DNA from 2 places in the Isachenkonia alkalipeptolytica genome. Region 2 is predicted to be linked to the other one. Evidence: predicted binding sites of a transcription regulator. Region 2 holds the regulator's gene; the other holds the start of a gene.
The links. Region 2 encodes Rex, which represses fermentation and respiration genes when NADH is low (regulators of the CRP and FNR family bind a similar motif). Its sites were predicted from a motif close to ATTGTTAANNNNTTAACAAT; they were not measured.
Positions count from the first base shown of each region.

Region 1: a site for Rex is predicted at 2,322-2,341, ahead of ISALK_RS10210 (flavocytochrome c). Genes of this name have one in related genera too.

Region 1 is NZ_SUMG01000012.1:66,871-75,729, reverse strand. Features, by position in the region: gene ISALK_RS10215 (MarR family winged helix-turn-helix transcriptional regulator) at 1-76, shown strand, start outside; gene ISALK_RS10210 (flavocytochrome c) at 159-2,093, opposite strand; gene ISALK_RS10205 (LuxR C-terminal-related transcriptional regulator) at 2,518-3,627, shown strand; gene hpfH ((2S)-3-sulfopropanediol dehydratase activating enzyme) at 3,858-4,808, shown strand; gene hpfG ((2S)-3-sulfopropanediol dehydratase) at 4,856-7,375, shown strand; gene hpfG ((2S)-3-sulfopropanediol dehydratase) at 7,470-8,859, shown strand, end outside.
Region 2 is NZ_SUMG01000002.1:357,571-366,429, forward strand. Features, by position in the region: gene ISALK_RS03415 (Asp23/Gls24 family envelope stress response protein) at 1-140, opposite strand, end outside; gene fdxA (4Fe-4S ferredoxin) at 742-912, shown strand; gene ISALK_RS03425 (MarR family winged helix-turn-helix transcriptional regulator) at 1,031-1,519, opposite strand; gene ISALK_RS03430 (hypothetical protein) at 1,873-2,190, shown strand; gene ISALK_RS03435 (electron transfer flavoprotein subunit alpha) at 2,518-3,702, opposite strand; gene ISALK_RS03440 (electron transfer flavoprotein subunit beta/FixA family protein) at 3,715-4,503, opposite strand; gene ISALK_RS03445 (acyl-CoA dehydrogenase) at 4,521-5,660, opposite strand; gene ISALK_RS03450 (redox-sensing transcriptional repressor Rex) at 5,904-6,566, opposite strand; gene ISALK_RS03455 (ABC-F family ATP-binding cassette domain-containing protein) at 7,217-8,859, shown strand, end outside.

The DNA.
Region 1 (8,859 bases), on a different contig from region 2:
CGAGGAAGAAAAAAAAGAGTTTATGCGTCTGTTAAAAAGAATGAATATGAACTTTAGCACAGAACTAAAGAAATGATCGTAAAAAAAGAGAAACCCTTTTTCATGGAGGGTTTCTCTTTTGTCATTACAAGAATTTTTATCGATGGATGGTATCCAGCCTATCTTTCGGGAACAAACTCCGGAAGGGCACCTTCGGCGGCCATCTGTCCGGCAATATAGCCATGAACCGCTGCGTCGGGAATTGCATTGGAACCGAGACGATTGCTACCGTGAACGCCTCCGACAACTTCCCCGGCGGCAAATAAACCGGGAATGACCTCTCCGTAAATGTCTTGCACCTCTGTTCTGTCAGAAATGGTCAGTCCTCCCATGGTATGATGCACGGAAGGCCATTGAGGTACGGCATAATAGGGTCCTTCATCGATAGAAAGCATACTTCCCGTATCAATTTGCTTTCCAAATTCAGGATCCTCTCCATCGGCAACATAAGAATTATGGTCAAGGATGGTTTCATTCAATGATTCACCGGGCATTGACACACTTTCTCCCTGATACTCATGATCATTGATCATATCCGCTAATTCTTCCAGGCTATCCGCCTTAAAAACTCGATCGGAATCGATCATCTCATTTAACTGAGATTCTTCAATAAATCCGCCTTTTTCAACAATTTCCTGGCCGAAAATGGCGAAGGTTGGAAATCCTCCGCTTTCTTGGGCTGCTCGAGCACATACGTCTCGTCGCCCCCCTTCATTCACGTAACGATTACCCTCTACATCAACGTACACTACGCCGGAACTGGGTCCGCTAAAGGGAATTAGGGCGGCGGCGTCAAGTCTACCGTTTTCCGGGTTGGAAAATGGATACAGTTGAATATAGGACATATGCTTTGTACCGGCGCCAATGGCCTGGGCGATAGTAATTCCTTCACCGGTGGCACCAACATGATTACTGGTCAGGTCATCTTCGCTGAGAGTTGGAACATGGGTTGAGCGCATTTCTTCATTTCCGCTGAATCCTCCGGTGGTAAGCACCACTCCGTTTTCAGCTTTAATATTTTTCATGCCGTCGTTGGTTTCAACTCTGATACCGACAACCCGCTGTTCTTCGGTATTATCTCGATAAATCTGAACCATCTTGGTATTTAGCATAACTTCCGTAGAGGTTTCATCCAGCATCTTTCGTTGAACCGAAACGATATCCGCTCCTATTCCATTGATGGTTGTATAGGTTCGGTAACCATAGTGGCCTCCCGGTCGAGTGATGGACTCTCGGACTTCCAGCCCATTTTCCAACATCATATCCAGAAAAACCGGAGCCCCATAAACAAAGTTCTCTACAAGCTTTTCATCACTAAAGTTATCGCCACCTTCTAAGGTGTCTTCGATATGCTGCTCTGCTGAATCCGGTTCCAGATTAAGCTTATCATACAAATCATCGGCAATACGGCTGGTATGGGAGGCGTACACCCCTCCATTAATTTGAGAGTTTCCGCCAAGTGCGGGCATCTTATCAATTAGAAGGGTCTCCGCTCCTGAAGTTGAAGCATTTTCAGCCGCCGCCAGTCCGGCAAAACCACCACCGACGACCACTACGTCATAGGTATCATCCCAGGATTCCGGAATTTCCCCGGAACTCAGGGCGACAGGATCACTTGATTCTTCTTCGGCTACATCCCCGGATTCCGCTGCCTTAAATTCATCAACAACGCCTCCGGCCTCTTCAATGGCATTCGTAACTGCGGTGATTACGCCATTACTGGTCTCGGTAGCCCCGGACACCGCATCGATGCTTACGCTTTGTTTTTCAACAATTTCCTTTGGAATCTCTTCCAATGCCGCATCGGAAACTCCTTCGGTTTCGTCATGCTGTATGATTTCAATGGATTCCACGGCGGTTTCACTTAAGGTAACCTCCACCGTCATGGGTTTGTAACCGTCAACTTCCATCAGGTACTCTCCTTCGGTCATCGGTGTTATTTCCGATGATTCTTCCGAAGCTTCCCCTCCGTCGGCCTCATCGCCACAGGCTGCTAGAGAAAATACCATCCCCAGAATCAGTAGCAAGATCATTGTTTTTTTAAAATTTTTCATTTGATTTCGACCTCCTTATGTCTTCTTTTTTACCGTAACGATGCTCTTACAGGGTAACTGAACTGTAATTATTTCAAACTGTTTCTTACCACCTCCCAGGACGTTAGAATATTAACGATTATGAATATAGACTCTTGAAACGGTGATAAAAGTACACATTCCATAACCGAAATAATAGTTTGTCATCAAACTAAATAACCAATAAAAATATACAACAAAAAATGGTTTGCTGTCAAACTATTATCAAAAAATCTTTATCAAAAAAAATGCCTGTAGTAAATATCAACTCTCAAGCCCCTTTCATAGACAAAATGAAAATTAATTGATAAGATATTAATAATTGGAGTGGATGCTGTAATTGAAGGCAATGTAATAATCTTGACTATTGATGTCGGTTTAAAAAAATTTAACCAAGGAGGACAATATGAGACAGGAAAAAGTTAATAACATGGATTTTTTTTCGGAAATGTCCGAACATCAAATTTCATCGTCGGAATTTTTTAGTTATGTTCTACTGGACTCCTTAGGTAGAAATTTTGGTCTTACAAATGTGGTGATTGCTTACTTTGATACAAACGGGGAATTTTTATCCTGGATCAATAGCGAAGGTCTTTTAGTCGATGGAAAAGAACATCCTTACCGATCTTATTTCAAAAATGATCAGATCAGAGATAAAATTTACAAGGAGGCGGTGAGTGATGATTTGACCTATTTTAATGTGAACCCGCGACTGTATAAATCCACGGATTTGATCGAACCCGGGAACTACGACCAATCCCCCTATGTGGCCTTTATTGAAGAAAATTTTCAAGCCCATTATAGTATGTCACTGGCCTTTGGTATTAATGCCTACATTCAGGTTGTTTTTCTTAAATCTTCGGAAGAAGGGGATTTTACGGATCAAGAAGCGGACCTTCTCGAAAAAATCTATGTTTATATAGCCAATTCTTACAAAAACTTCAAGAAGCACGAACAGGCGAAAATTGTCTTGAATATTCAAAATGAGATCATTGCATCCGGTGAAAAAGCTTATTTGATAACCGATAAATTTATGAATGTAATGAGTTACAATGAGAATGCCATTGAATGTCTAAAAGAGGTATACGGCCCCTGGGTTGTGGAACAGATCAAAAGTACAAAATCCTGCACCTGGCTCCCTTTTTTGCTGGGAGATGAGGATGATAAGCTTGGAAAAGAAGGGGTTCAAATTCGTGAAATTAAAGGTTATATTTTCAGAATATATATTCATGATCAAGGGTACTCCAATGGAATTATTGATCGTTATCGCTGGATTACGATTTCGGGAAAAACGAAAGAAAAGCTTAAGAGAAATCCCAAGAAGATACGGATTCTGACCCCGGCGGAACAGCGAGTTGCGGAGCTGATGTACGATGGACTGACGTATAAGGCCATTGCCGAAGAACTTGTGGTTAGCTACCACACCGTAAAAAAACATGTACAAAATATCTATACGAAATGTGGCGTAAACAGTCGTTTTGAACTGTACAAATTATTAGAGGATAAAAAAGAATAAGAACGGAGTTTCCAAAAAAGCGTCTCGAAGAAGTCTTCGAGACGCTTTTTTTATACACCAAAATCAAAATGTAAAATAGGGAACATTCCCTATATGAAATAACGCGGATTCCTGATTGTGTTAAATAATTAACCAAGATATACTGACCATGTTAAACAATTAGCAAGATTCATAAAGTGTCTACCGTGCTTTATATCATGATGAAAATTGAAGTAGGGGGTGAGTGAAAAATGTTACAAAAAGGAATAATTACGAATGTCCAGCGATTTACAATCCATGATGGTCCGGGGATGCGTACAGAACTGTTTTTGAAAGGATGTCCCCTGAAATGTGAGTGGTGCAGCAACCCTGAAAGTTTAAAGCCTTACATAGAGCCGGGGGTATATGAGTCGAAGTGCATTTCGTATGAAAAATGCGGCTTATGTGTAGAGGCTTGTCCCGAGGAGGGGGTATTGAGTTTTAACGAGGGAAAACTCACTTCCATTGATCGAAGGAAATGTACCGGTTGTCTCGCCTGTTATGATGCTTGTCCTTCCGATGCCATTAAGCAATGGGGGAAAATAAAGACTGTGGAAGAGTGCATGGTAGAGATCCGAAAAGATAAAGGATATTATGACCGTTCCGGCGGCGGGGTTACCGTTTCCGGGGGAGAGCCTCTGGTTCAAAGTGACTTTGTGGCGGCCTTGTTTAAGGCTTGTAAAGAAGAGGGGATTCATACCTGTTTGGAGTCATCCTTTCACGGCGATTGGAAAGAAATCCAAAAGATTTTGCCTTATACGGATCTCATTATTTCAGACATTAAGCACATGGATAGGCAAATTCATGAAAAACACACTGGGGTAGGGAACGAAATAATATTAAAAAACCTTCAGAGGATTGCAGGCACCGATCGGGAAATCATTTTGAGAATACCCGTTATTCCGGAGGTGAATGATGATAAAGCCAATATCAAAGCCACGGCGGACTTTATTCTCAATGATCTCGACGGCAAGGTGAGAACTTTACAACTTTTAAGCTTTATGCGTCTGGGAGAAGAAAAATACCAATCCTTGGGAATGCCCTATGGAATGGATCATGTAAAGCTTGACCGGGAATCCTTTCAAAAGAAGGTTGGGGAGATTGCAGCATACTTTAACCATCGGGGGATTCATTGCCAGGTAGGAACAAAGGAAAAACAGTAACAGCAAGTATATCAATTGGCGGCATAAATATAAACGGAGGTGTTGTAATGAATATGAATCGTAGGAAAGCAGAAGGAACCCAGCCTTATGATCAGACCTATAGTCTGGGTTATCAAGTAAATCATGAAGACTGGTCTCCATTTCCCAGGGTGAACTATCTGAGACAAAAGTTTCTGGACCGGCCTTATGAAATTGATGTGGAACGACTAAGACTGGTGACCGAGGCTTATAAAAAACATGAGGGAGCACCGAGAAAGCTTCAATGCGCCTATGCTTTTGAGAATGTATTACTTAACACAACCTTACACATCTATGAACAGGACATTATCCTTGGAGAAATTGCAGCACCGGCGAAAGCTTCACCGATCTATCCCGAGTTTTCCGTAAACTGGATCATTGATGAAATTCTACATTCCCCCTTTGAGGAGCGGGCCAATGACCAATTTTATATCAGAAATGATGAAGAACGAGAAGAAATTGTAGAGCTTTGTCGGTATTGGCAGGGAAGAACTGTTGAAGATCATGTGAATTCCAGATTAGAAGAGGATCAAATGAAAGGCTCTCAAATGGGGAAAAAGATTTTTCAAACCAATCTTCACCATTATGCAGGGGTGGGCCATTTATCCATAGATTACAAAAAACTGATGAAAATCGGCTACACCGGCTTGATTGAAATCGCAACAAGAAATTTGAATAACCTGGATAAAAAAGATCCGGACTATGGAGAAAAACGGGATTTCTATCAAGCGATGATCATTATGCACGAAGCGGCGAAAAAGTATATCGGCCGCTATGGAAAGCTGGCGGAGAGTCTGGCTGAAAAGGAAGAGGATCCTAAAAGAAAAAAAGAACTGAACACCATGGCTTTGAACTGTTATCAAATCGCCGGAGGGGTTCCAAAGACTTTTTGGCAGGCATTACAACTCTTTAATTTTGCAACGACCTTAATCCAGGTGGAGAGTAACGGACATTCCATCTCTTATGGCCGGATGGACCAGTGGCTATCTCCTTATTATGAGGCGGATATGCAAAAAGGTACCTTGACGAAGGCGTTTGCTTTAGAACTTTTGGAAGTGGAGTTCGTTAAGATGAACAATCCTACAAAATTAAAGGATAAAGGAACGGTACTGGTGCGAAACGGTCGCGGTTTCGGCGGGGAAAGTTTGACCATCGGCGGTGTGGATCAACAGGGCAAGGATGCAACAAATGATCTGACTATGCTGATATTGGAAGGTTCCGCTCATACCCGTATGATGAATCCCTGGGTTTGCGTACGGATGCATGAGGATACACCGGAGGAACTGAAGATCAAAACCGTGGAGTGTATCCGTGCAGGGTATGGTCATCCCAAGATCTTTAATGACGGTCCCACGATTAAAGCCATGCAGCGTAAAGGCATGACCCTTGAAGAGGCCAGAGACTATGTGGTGGTAGGCTGTGTAGAACCCAGTCTTCCGGGCAAAGAATACGGTTGGCATGATGCGGCTTATGTTAATACTCCGAAGATGATGGAGATGGTTATCAACGGCGGAAGATGTCTTGATTGCGGTCCCCATTGTGCACGATGGGAAGTATGTGGAGGACAGGACAAAAGCATCGGACCGAATACCGGAAGTCTGGAAACCTATCAGAGTTTTGATGAGGTCCTAAACAGCGTGGATCAACAATTTGATTATTGGTGCGACCAGATGAGCAGCAGTCTGAATATCATCGACCGGGCCCATCGGTCACTGAAACCGGTTCCCTACGTATCCGCCTTCTTTGAAGAATGTTTAGCCTCCGGCAAGGATTTATCCGAAGGAGGGGCAAAATATAACGGTGTTGGACCCCAGGCCAGCGGCATCGCAACTTGTGCCGATACCTTAGCGACGATCAAGCAGTTAATGTTTGATGAAAAGCGAAAGACCGGTGGGGAGATTCTTCAAGCGGTAAAGGACAACTGGGCGGGGCACGAGCAAATTTATGCCCTGGTGAACAGTTCTAAGGTACATCACTATGGCAATGACGACGACTATGCCGATGAACTTTTTAAATACATGTTCGAGTGTTACTGCAGAAATATCAACGGAAGGAAAAACATCAGGGGAGGAGAGTTCAGCCCCGGAGTATATTCCGTAAATGCAAATGTCGCCATGGGCTTAAGCACCAATGCGACCCCCGATGGCCGAAAGGCGGGAGAGCCGATCTCCGATAATATGGGTCCGGTTCATACCGATGGTGGATCTCACGATATCGCAGGACCCACGGCATTGGTGAATTCCCTGACGAAAGTGGATCACAGTTTGGCCACCAATGGAACCCTGATGAACCTTCGATTCCCGGAGGAAGCCGTTGCCGGAGAAGAAGGTCGGGATAATTTGGCAAGCTTTATTGATGAGTACCTGGCGAAACAGGCCATGCATGTCCAGTTTAATATTATGAGTGCGGAAACCATGAAAGCGGCCCAGAAAAAACCGGAGGACTACAAAGATATGCTTGTGCGGGTTGCAGGATATAGTGCCTATTTTGTCGAACTTGGAAAACCCTTACAGAAAGATTTGATTCAGCGTACAGAGCTTCATTTTTAATAATCTGTTCCAGGGTGGCGGATAATTGTCCAATGTCCTCCACCCAATTACACACCCGCCTTACAGCAGACTATTTACTATTGGAGGTGTTTAAATGAGTATTCAATCTGTAAATGCATCGGGAACAGAACCTTTTGATCATACCTATGGTCTGGGCTATCAGGTCAATCATGAAGATTGGTCCCCTTTTCCCCGCGTCAACCATCTTAGACAAAAGTTTTTGCAAAGACCCTATGAGATTGATGTGGAAAGACTAAGGCTGGCTACCGAGGCATACAAAAAACATGAAGGGGTGTCCCAAAAGCTTCGATGCGCCTATGCCTTTGAAAATATCCTTCTAAATACAACGCTTCATATTTATGATGAGGACTTGATTTTGGGAGAAATTGCAGCACCGGCAAAGGCATCCCCCATCTATCCCGAGTTTTCTGTAGGCTGGATCATTGACGAAATTCTCCATTTCCCCTTTGAAGAACGGGAAAATGATCAGTTTTATATAAGAAACGAAAAAGACCGAAAAGAAATTTTAGAACTTTGCCGTTATTGGCAGGGAGAGACCGTTGAAGATCTTATTAATTCAAGAATGACCTACGATCAACGGAAAGGGTCCCAGGCCGGTGAGAAAGTATTCGTAACGAACGACTACCATTTTGCAGGAGTAGGACACCTGGCGGTGGATTATGAAAAGCTTATGAAAATAGGCTATAACGGTTTGATTGAAAAGGCGAGAAAAGCTTTTGAAGCATTGAAGAAAGAGGATCCGGAATATGATGAAAAGAAAGACTTCTTACAAGCCATGATCATTATGCTTGAGGCTTCAAAAAAGTATATTGCCCGTTACGGACAGCTGGCTGAGAAGCATGCCGCAAGGGAAAGAGATTATAAGCGAAGGCATGAACTTGAAACCATGGCAAAGAACTGCTATCAGATAGCAGGGGCACCGCCGAAAACCTTTTGGCAGGCGATGCAGCTATTTAACTTTGCAACCACCTTAATCCAGATTGAGAGTAATGGCCATTCTATTTCCTATGGTCGGATGGATCAGTGGCTGTATCCTTTTTATAACGCGGATAGACAAAAAGGAATACTGACAAAGGAATTTGCCCTTGAGCTTATTGAGGTTGAATATGTCAAGATGAATAATCCGACGAAGCTGAAGGATAAAAGTACGGTGGTTGTACGGAATGGTCGAGGCTTCGGTGGAGAAAGTCTCACCATTGGCGGAGTGGACCCTCGAGGTAAGGACGCCACGAATGATTTAACCATGATGATGTTGGAGGCGTCCGCACATACAAGAATGATGAACCCCTGGTTATGTGTACGCATGCATGATCAAACGCCCAGGGAACTAAAGATTAAGACGGTTGAGTGCATTCGTGCTGGATTCGGGCATCCGAAAGTATTCAATGACGGACCGGCCATTGAGGCGATGCGAAAGAAAGGGATGAGCCTTGAAGAAGCAAGAGATTATGCGGTAGTAGGTT
Region 2 (8,859 bases):
GACCGTCCGCCGATCACCTTGTTTTCCCGGATCATCAGCCCGTCATCGATCACATACTCGATGCCCTTTTCCTGGGCAAGGTTCATCGCCTGATAACTCTTCCCCGTACCGCTGGATCCCACTAATGCATATACTTTCATGGTTTCACCCTGCTTTCTGTTATAATCGTTATTCCTATTATAACATAGAGGGGACAGGGAAATGACAGCGGGACGGAGTTTTTGTCATCCCGCTTATTAATCCCTTCTTGGGATGGGATTAGGATTGTAGGAGGGCATAGGGCGGGAGGGAGATGACAGCGGGACGGAGTTTTTGTCATCCCGCTTGTTAATCCCTTCTTGGGATGGGATTAGGATTGTAGAGTGCATAGGGCGGGAGGGAGATGACACCGGGACGGAGTTTTTGTCATCCCGCTTATTAATCCCTTCTTGGGATGGGATTAGGACTGTAGAGGTGCCTAGACGGCGAAGGGCAGAGGGCGGTGAAGGGATGTCGTTGTACGCAGGTTCCCTTAACGCTTACAGCGAAAATTGGGCCAGATAAAAGAGTGTCTAGGGCAGGGTGACAAACGACGGAGAGATGACAATTTCTCCGTCCCCCTGTCATCTTTGTATATAATGATTATCATTATATATATCCCGCTTCCCGGAATTTTTCTCTTTTTACGGTTGCCTTTGGCTTTTTTTACTTGTTATAATCAATCTGTAATCAACTTAACACATTAATAAGGAGGAAATTAAAATGGCTTATAGAATTGATGATTCATGTATCAACTGTGGCGCTTGTGAACCGGAATGTCCAGTAGGTGTAATCTCTGAGGGAGACGACATCTATGTAGTAGACGAAGAAGGCTGTATCGACTGTGGCGCCTGTGCTAACGTTTGTCCCGTAGACGCACCTAAAGAAGTTTAATTCAAACCCCGACATACTAAGCACTTATATACACCTTAGTTGAGCATAACGCCCATAAACGAAAAACCCCGCAGGTCCTTAGGACTGACCGGGGTTTTTTCAATTGCTTTATCCTATTTTATCGGGTCTCGGATTTATCTGAGACCTTCGCTTTTGGTTTTTTATCCTCGGGATACTTCCCTCGACTGAGAAGTTCCAACTTCACAAGGAATTTTAAGATGGTGATTTCCTCATTCACACTGAAATCATCCAGAATATTGGATACCAGCTGCCGCTCTTTTTCTTCCACCTCTTCGAATAGTCGCTGTCCCTGCTGGGTCAGCTTCAGTTCTGCGGACCTTTTATCGTCCGTAGCCGGGGTTTTTTCCACATACCCTTCCACCGTCAGTTTTTTCGTAATGGTTACTAAGGTGTTTCGGTCCAGCTCTAAGGTCTCCATCATCTCAAAAATCTTTTTCGCTCCGTTACGGCCCAACTCTCTTAGGACCAGGATTTCCGACAGACTCAACGGCAGACTTCCGTTTTTCCGGCTCTTTTTCTCCGATGCCACGATGTAGTGGATCAGCCGCTTCAGATATTCATTGATTTCACGATAATAGTTTCGCATCGAATCACCTATACCCTCGAATTTTCCAGCTTATCAATATTGCCGACCTATTGCAGGAATCCCTTCTAACCAAAGCCTCAAGACTTTGTACTCCGTCTTCCACTTTAATATACCCCTTTCGAGAATGATTGTCAATAATATCTCTCGCGGGTTTCCAGCTCCTTCACCTTCTAGATTTTCCCATAATCCCGTTTAGGTTTGATTACTTGTGGTATCAATTCATATATAAGGAGCTGTGGCAAATAACCTGTAATCCAACTACTAACAAGCGTTTTTTCCTTATAACTACAGTTCCCATAATCCGGGGTTATATAATGGTATATAACCGAATGAGTTAAGAAAGGAGCTTGTAAATGAAGAAGAAAGCCTTTGTTATTGTTTTAGTTCTCCTGATGGTGCTCGTAAGCAGCCTGGCCTTCGCAGGCGCTCTTGACAGTGAAGAGGGCATTTTATCGAATTCCGAAGAGGAAGTTTTGATTGCCGACAACGGTAACGACAATGGTAACGGTAACGACAACGGTAACGACGATATGGATGTGGAAATCGAGGTGGGAGAAAACGATGAAGAAGCCGGCCTGGGCAACATCCTGTTATATGTGATTATCGGTGCTGTTGTTATTGTGGTGATTGTAGCCATCGTTTCCATGACAAATTCCAGCAAAAAGGACTAAGATTAATTACTCAAAACAGCTTTCCATTTCGGCAAAATACCTTAATAACACAGCAGAATTCACAGTCAATAACCGGCCACCCCTAGTATTTCTATAACTGAAAAAAGGCGGAGGAATGCAGTCATTATTTTGACACCGCATCCCTTCGCCTTTATTTTTATCCTGTGATCCTTTATTTTAGCACATTCAGCTATATTCTAAACAAAAGCTTCGTCCAGTACTTGAAAGCCTCGGTTTCCTATTGTAAATATGATATTCTTTGTCCTTTCGGAACCTTACTTTCAAGCATGTACCGAATGCCTCCGTCCCCTTTGGTTTACTTTTGGTTTATTTCTCCAGGGCGTCGATGAGCTTGGGGAGAACTTCGTAGACGTCGCCGACGATGCCGATGTCTGCGATTTTGAAGATGGGGGCATCGGGGTTTTTGTTGATGGCTACGATGGTTTTGGCCCCCTGCATTCCGGCGATGTGCTGGATGGCACCGGAGATTCCGCAGGCGATGTAGAGCTCCGGTCGAACGGTTTTTCCCGTTTGGCCTACCTGGTGGTCGTGGTCGATCCACTCGGACTCCACCGCTGCACGGGAGGCGCCGACTACGCCGCCCAGTTTGTCCGCCAGGGTTTGAAGCAGTTCAAAGCCTTCGGGCTTTTCAAGACCCCGTCCTCCGGAGACGATGACTTCGCTATCTACAATGTTGACGCTGGCTTTGCCGGCCTTTACCACGTCAAGGATTTTGATCCGAATATCCTCTTCCGTAACGTCGTTTTTGAATTCAATCAGCTCTTGGTCTTCCCGTTTCCCGGATTTCTCAGCTCTTTCCATTACCCCCGGTCGTACCGTGGCCATTTGGGGCCGGTGCTTGGGACAGATGATCGTTGCCATGATGTTTCCGCCGAAGGCCGGTCTGGTTTGCATCAGACCCTTTTCTTCGGGATCGATCTCCAGTTTCGTACAATCCGCCGTCAGTCCCGTATCCACTCTTGCGGCAACTCTTGGGGCTAGGTCCCGGCCGATATGGGTGGCGCCGAAGAGGACAATTTCCGGCTTGTATTCCTCGACCATTTTCGATAATACTTTGGTGTATCCGTCGGTGGTGTACTGCTTTAAGTGCTCGCCTTCGGAGATATACACTTTATCCGCCCCGTAAGCAAAAAGTTCGTCGGTCAGGTCCCGTACGTCCTCCCCTAAAAGAACGGCGCTAAGCTCACAGCCTACTTCTTCCGCCAGTCTTCTGCCTTCACCGAGAAGCTCCGCGGCCACATCCATCAGCTGGCCGTCCCGCTGCTCCGCAAATACCCATACGTCTTTATACTGGGTAATATCCATTTGTTTCATTTGCGACTCTTCCTTAATAATCGCTCCGAAATTACAGGCGTCCACACAGGCGCCGCAGTTGGTACAGTTGTCATTCATCACCGCTTTGCTATCTATCATATCGATTGCGTCAAAAGGACAGGCCCCCACACATAGTGTACAGCCCACACATTCGTCTTGTAATATTTTAATACCCATGATGATCCCTCCTTATATCAGATTTTTTTCTTGTAGTTTTTGCACGAGACTTCCCACTTTTTCATCCGTGGTTCCCTCCAGCATTTCCCCTGCACCTTTTTGTTCCGGTGTAAAGGAACGCTTTACCTGGGTGGGGGATCCGTCAAGACCGATGTCCGTAGAAGGAATGTCTAAGTCCTCGTAGGTCCAAACCTTGATGCAGTCCTCCCGATAGGCTCGCATGATTCCGGGAATGGAAGGATATCTTGCTTCGTTTAACTCTTTGATGGTGGTCAAAAGGATCGGGCTTTGTCCCTCGATTACTTCGTAGCCGTCCTCTAGGGCCCGGTGTACCCGAATCTTTCCCTCTTCCAGATAGAACTTTTCTACATAGCTTACCTGGGGGATGCCCAGTCGCTCCCCGATTTGCGGTCCTACTTGGGCGGTGTCTCCGTCGATGGCCTGCCGTCCGCAGAAGATGATATCGTATCGTCCGATTTTCTCAATGGCCTTGGCTAAGGTATTGGATGTTGCCCAGGTATCCGCTCCGGAAAAAGCCCGGTCGGACAGAAGGATTCCTTCGTCAGCGCCCATGGCCACTCCTTCAATCAGCACTTCCTCCGCTTGGGGGGGACCCATGGTCATAACCGTAATGTGGGTGTCGGGATGTTGGTCCTTTACCCGGAGTGCCTCCTCTAAGGCGGCTTTATCGTCGGGGTTTAGAATGCTTGGCACTCCTTCCCGTATTAATGTCCCCTTTACAGGATCAATTTTTACTTCATTGGTATCCGGTACTTGTTTTATACATACAATGATCTTCAATGTCAGTCCCTCCTTTTTTATCGTAAAATGTCTGCTGCCACTACCATCTTTTGAACCTCGGAGGTTCCTTCATAGATTTCGGTAATTTTCGCATCTCGCATCATTCGTTCAATGGGGTAGTCGGATGTGTATCCGTATCCACCGTGAAGCTGTACGGCTTTGGTGGTCACTTCCATGGCGGTTTCCGAAGCGTATAGTTTGGCCATGGCCGCCAGTTTTCCATAAGGCTTGCCTTCGGCTTTTGCTGCCGCCGCTTGGTATACCATGAGTTTCGCTGCTTGAATCTGGGTTTCCATATCCGCCATCATAAACTGCAGTCCCTGGAACTTTCCGATGGGCCGGTTAAACTGCTCCCGCTCTTTGACGTACTGCACGGTTTTTTCCATGGCGCCTTCCGCAATGCCTAAGGCCTGGGCCGCAATTCCGATACGTCCTCCGTCTAAGGTTTGCATGGCAATTTTAAAGCCCTTGCCTTCTTTCCCTAACAGATTTTCCTTGGGAATCATCATATTCTTAAAGACCAGCTCCGTGGTGGCGGAACCCTTGATGCCCAGTTTCTTTTCTTTCTTTCCGATGGTGAATCCCGGAGTGTCGCTTTCCACGATGAAGGCGGTAATGCCTTTCAGCCCTTTGGAAGGCTCGGTCATGGCAAAGATGATATAGGTGTCCGCTTCCCCTCCATTGGTGATAAAGATTTTACTGCCGTTAATTCGGTAGTGATCCCCTTCTAAGACCGCCACGGTTTGTTGGCTGGCAGCGTCGGTTCCCGCATTGGGCTCCGTCAGTCCGAAGGCGCCGAGTTTTTCTCCCGAAGCCATGGGCTTTAGATACTTCTCCTTTTGGGCCTCGGTACCGAATTTCAGGATCGGCCAGCAACCCAGGGAACTGTGGGCGGATAGAATAACTCCCGTGGTGGCGCAGGCCTTTGATAATTCTTCCACCGCAAGGGCGTAGGCTAATTCATCGGCACCGGCACCGCCGTATTCTCTAGGCACTGCAATCCCCATCATGCCAAAGCGCTTCATTTTCTCCACGGTTTCACTGGGGAACCGTTCGTTCTCATCCACCTCCGCCGCAATGGGCTCCACTTCATTCTTGGTGAAACTGGCAAAGGTTTTTTGTATCATTTTGTGCTCTTTTGATAGATTAAAATTCACTTTGATCCCTCCTTGTTTTGTTCTATGGTTATTATATCCTATAGATTGTTAAAATACTATCAATAATCCTTAAAATTTTTTACTGTCTTTTTTTGGTCAAATTGTTCAGTATGTGGACACAACAAAAGAGACCGCACCTTTTTACCGGCGCCGCCTCTTTTTTCGTTTTAATCCGCTATTAATCCGCTGCTGAGCCGCTACTGAGCCGCTACTGAGCCGCTGCAGTATTACCTTCTTAGGGTCTTATTTTTCCTGATCTTCCAATGCTTTCAGCATTTCCTTCTCTTTGATCAGATAAGACATGATAAACAGACTCTCGTTTAAGTGGACATCTTCCACCACCACATCCTCCGGCACTTTAAGATCCACCGGGGCAAAGTTCCAAATGGCCTTTATTCCCGCTTCCACCAGTTCATCCGCCACACTTTGGGCCACTTCCTTAGGGGTTGTGATCACGCCGATTTCTACATCATTTTCCTTAATATACCCGTGAAGTTCTTTGTTGTCATACACCGGGGTTCCCCGGATTTGCAGCCCGATCAGGTTCGGATTGATATCGAACATGGCAAGAATTTTAAATCCGTGTTTTTCAAAGTTGGTATGATTTGCGATGGCCTGGCCTAAGTTACCAACCCCTACCACGACGGCTTTGTAGTCCTTGGTCAGTCCTAAAATCTTTTGAATTTCATTGTGTAGTTCTTCCACGTTGTATCCGTAGCCCTGCTGGCCAAATCCACCAAAATTGTTAAGATCCTGACGAATTTGCGAGGCGGTAAATCCTAGAATTCCACTGAGTTCCTTGGAAGAGATTCGATAAATTTCCCTTTCCAATAGATCCCCTAAGCATCGGTTATACTTCGGCAGCCTTCGAATTACGGCCATGGAAATGTTTCGGTTTTTCGGCATGATTACCACTCCTATTTCTAATTATTTATAAGCTGATTGTAAGATTCTGAAAAAAGGAAAGCCCCTCTTTCTTGCAAAGCTATCCTGTTATTGTTAAAATTATTTGTTATAATAGAATAGTACTAGAATATTGCTAAAAAATCAACGTTTAAATCGAAATTACAGGGATTATTTTCGAATTTTTAGGAAATCGAAGGATTTTTTGTATCCTTGAATAAGAATATATTCATTTAGTGGTGTTTTACCCGGGTTCTGCTAGAAATTCCGTTGGCTTTTGCTAGAAGTTTCGCTGTGCTTTTGCTAGGAACTACGGGGAAATTATCCTTTGGCGAAATCAATATTGAACAGCGAAAATCATATTCAATAGCACTGTAGTAATGAAGAGTAAGAGACACATTAAATTGCAAGTGTGGTACTGAGCAGCAAAAGCAATAGTGAACAGCAAAAGCAATACTGAACAGCAAAAGCAATACTGAACAGCAAAAGCAATACTGAACAGCAAAAGCAATACTGAACAGCAAAAGCAATACTGAACAGCAAAAGCAATACTGAACAGCAAAAGCAATAGCAAATAACAACAGTAGTATTTTACAGCAAGGGCCATACTAAACAGCCTATATGCGAATAATAGATAGAGGGAGCGAACTTTAATGATAGCATTATCCTGCAGCAAGATCTCTAAGAGCTTCGGCATCGATGAGATTTTACACGATATTTCATTTACCATCAATCACGGGGAAAAGGTGGGGCTGATCGGCCTTAACGGCACGGGAAAGTCCACCCTGTTTCGGATTTTAACCGGGGAGATCAACGCCGACGGCGGGGATGTTTTTAAAGCCCGGGAACACACCCTGGGCTACCTTCGCCAAGACAATCTTTTAAACGAAGAAAATCAGGTGTTGGAAGAGGTTCTGACGATTTTCAAGGACCTGGAAGTCATGGAGGCGAACCTCCGGGATCTGGAGCGGGAAATTTCCCACCTGGGTGGGGAAAATACCCCGGCGGCCCGGGAAGCTCTGGAGGAAAAGATGAACCGGTACTCCGCTTTGTTGGAGGATTTTGACGCTCGGGGAGGTTACAGCTACAAAAGCGAAGCCCGGGGGGTTTTAATCGGCCTGGGCTTTAGCAAGGAGGAGTTTACCCAGCCGATTTATCAGCTCAGCGGCGGACAGAAGACCCGGCTGTCCCTGGGAAAACTGCTGCTGAAAAATCCGGATATTTTACTTCTGGACGAGCCCACCAATCATTTGGATATCGGAGCGATCCAGTGGCTGGAGACCTTCCTTCGTAACTACGACGGCACCATGCTGCTGATTTCCCATGATCGATATTTTTTGGATCAGATTGTTACCAGAACCTTCGAGTTGGAACACAAGACCCTGAATGTTTTCGAGGGCAACTACTCCACCTTTATGAAAAAGAAACAGGAGGCGATTCAGCAGCAGCTGAAAAAGCATCTGGCCAATACCAAGGAGATTGAAAAGGAAAAAGATAAAATCCGCCGCCTGCGTCAGCACGGTACGGAAAAACTGATGAACCGGGCGAAAAGCAAGGAAAAGCAGTTTGAGAAAATAGAAAAGGAAGCCCCGCCGGAAACCGCAGCCAAACAGGCGAATATTCGCTTCAAGCCCCAGCTGGAAAGCGGCCGGGACGTTTTGTTCGCAAAAAACCTGCAAAAGTCCTTCGGAGAGGAGACCCTGTTTCGAAAGGTCAGCTTTGATATTTACCGGGGAGAGAAAATCGCCTTGATCGGCCCCAACGGCGTGGGAAAGTCCACCCTGTTTAAAATGATTCTCGGAGATCTTTCCTATGATTCGGGAGAGGTCCGGGAGGGCCACCATGTGATGAAGGCCTACTACGATCAGGAAATGGAGAAGTTAAACCATTCCAAAACCATAATGGACGAAATCTGGGATGAGAATCCCGGGCTCAGCCATACCCAGGTTCGAACTTATTTGGGTTCCTTTCTCTTTTTCGGCGACGACGTGTTTAAGGAGATCTCTGTCCTAAGCGGCGGGGAAAAAGCACGGGTCAGCCTGTTGAAACTGATCCTGTCCAAAAGCAATTTCATTTTGCTGGACGAGCCCACCAACCACTTGGACATTCAGTCCAAGGAAGTCTTGGAGGGGGCTTTGAAAAACTATCTGGGGACCCTGTTTTTCATCTCCCATGACCGGTACTTTATCAACCGGGTGGCGACGAAAATTCTAGAACTGTCTCCGGAAGGGGTCACCGCCTATTTCGGAAACTACGATTATTATCTGCAAAAGAAAAAGGAAGAACAGTGGGCCTT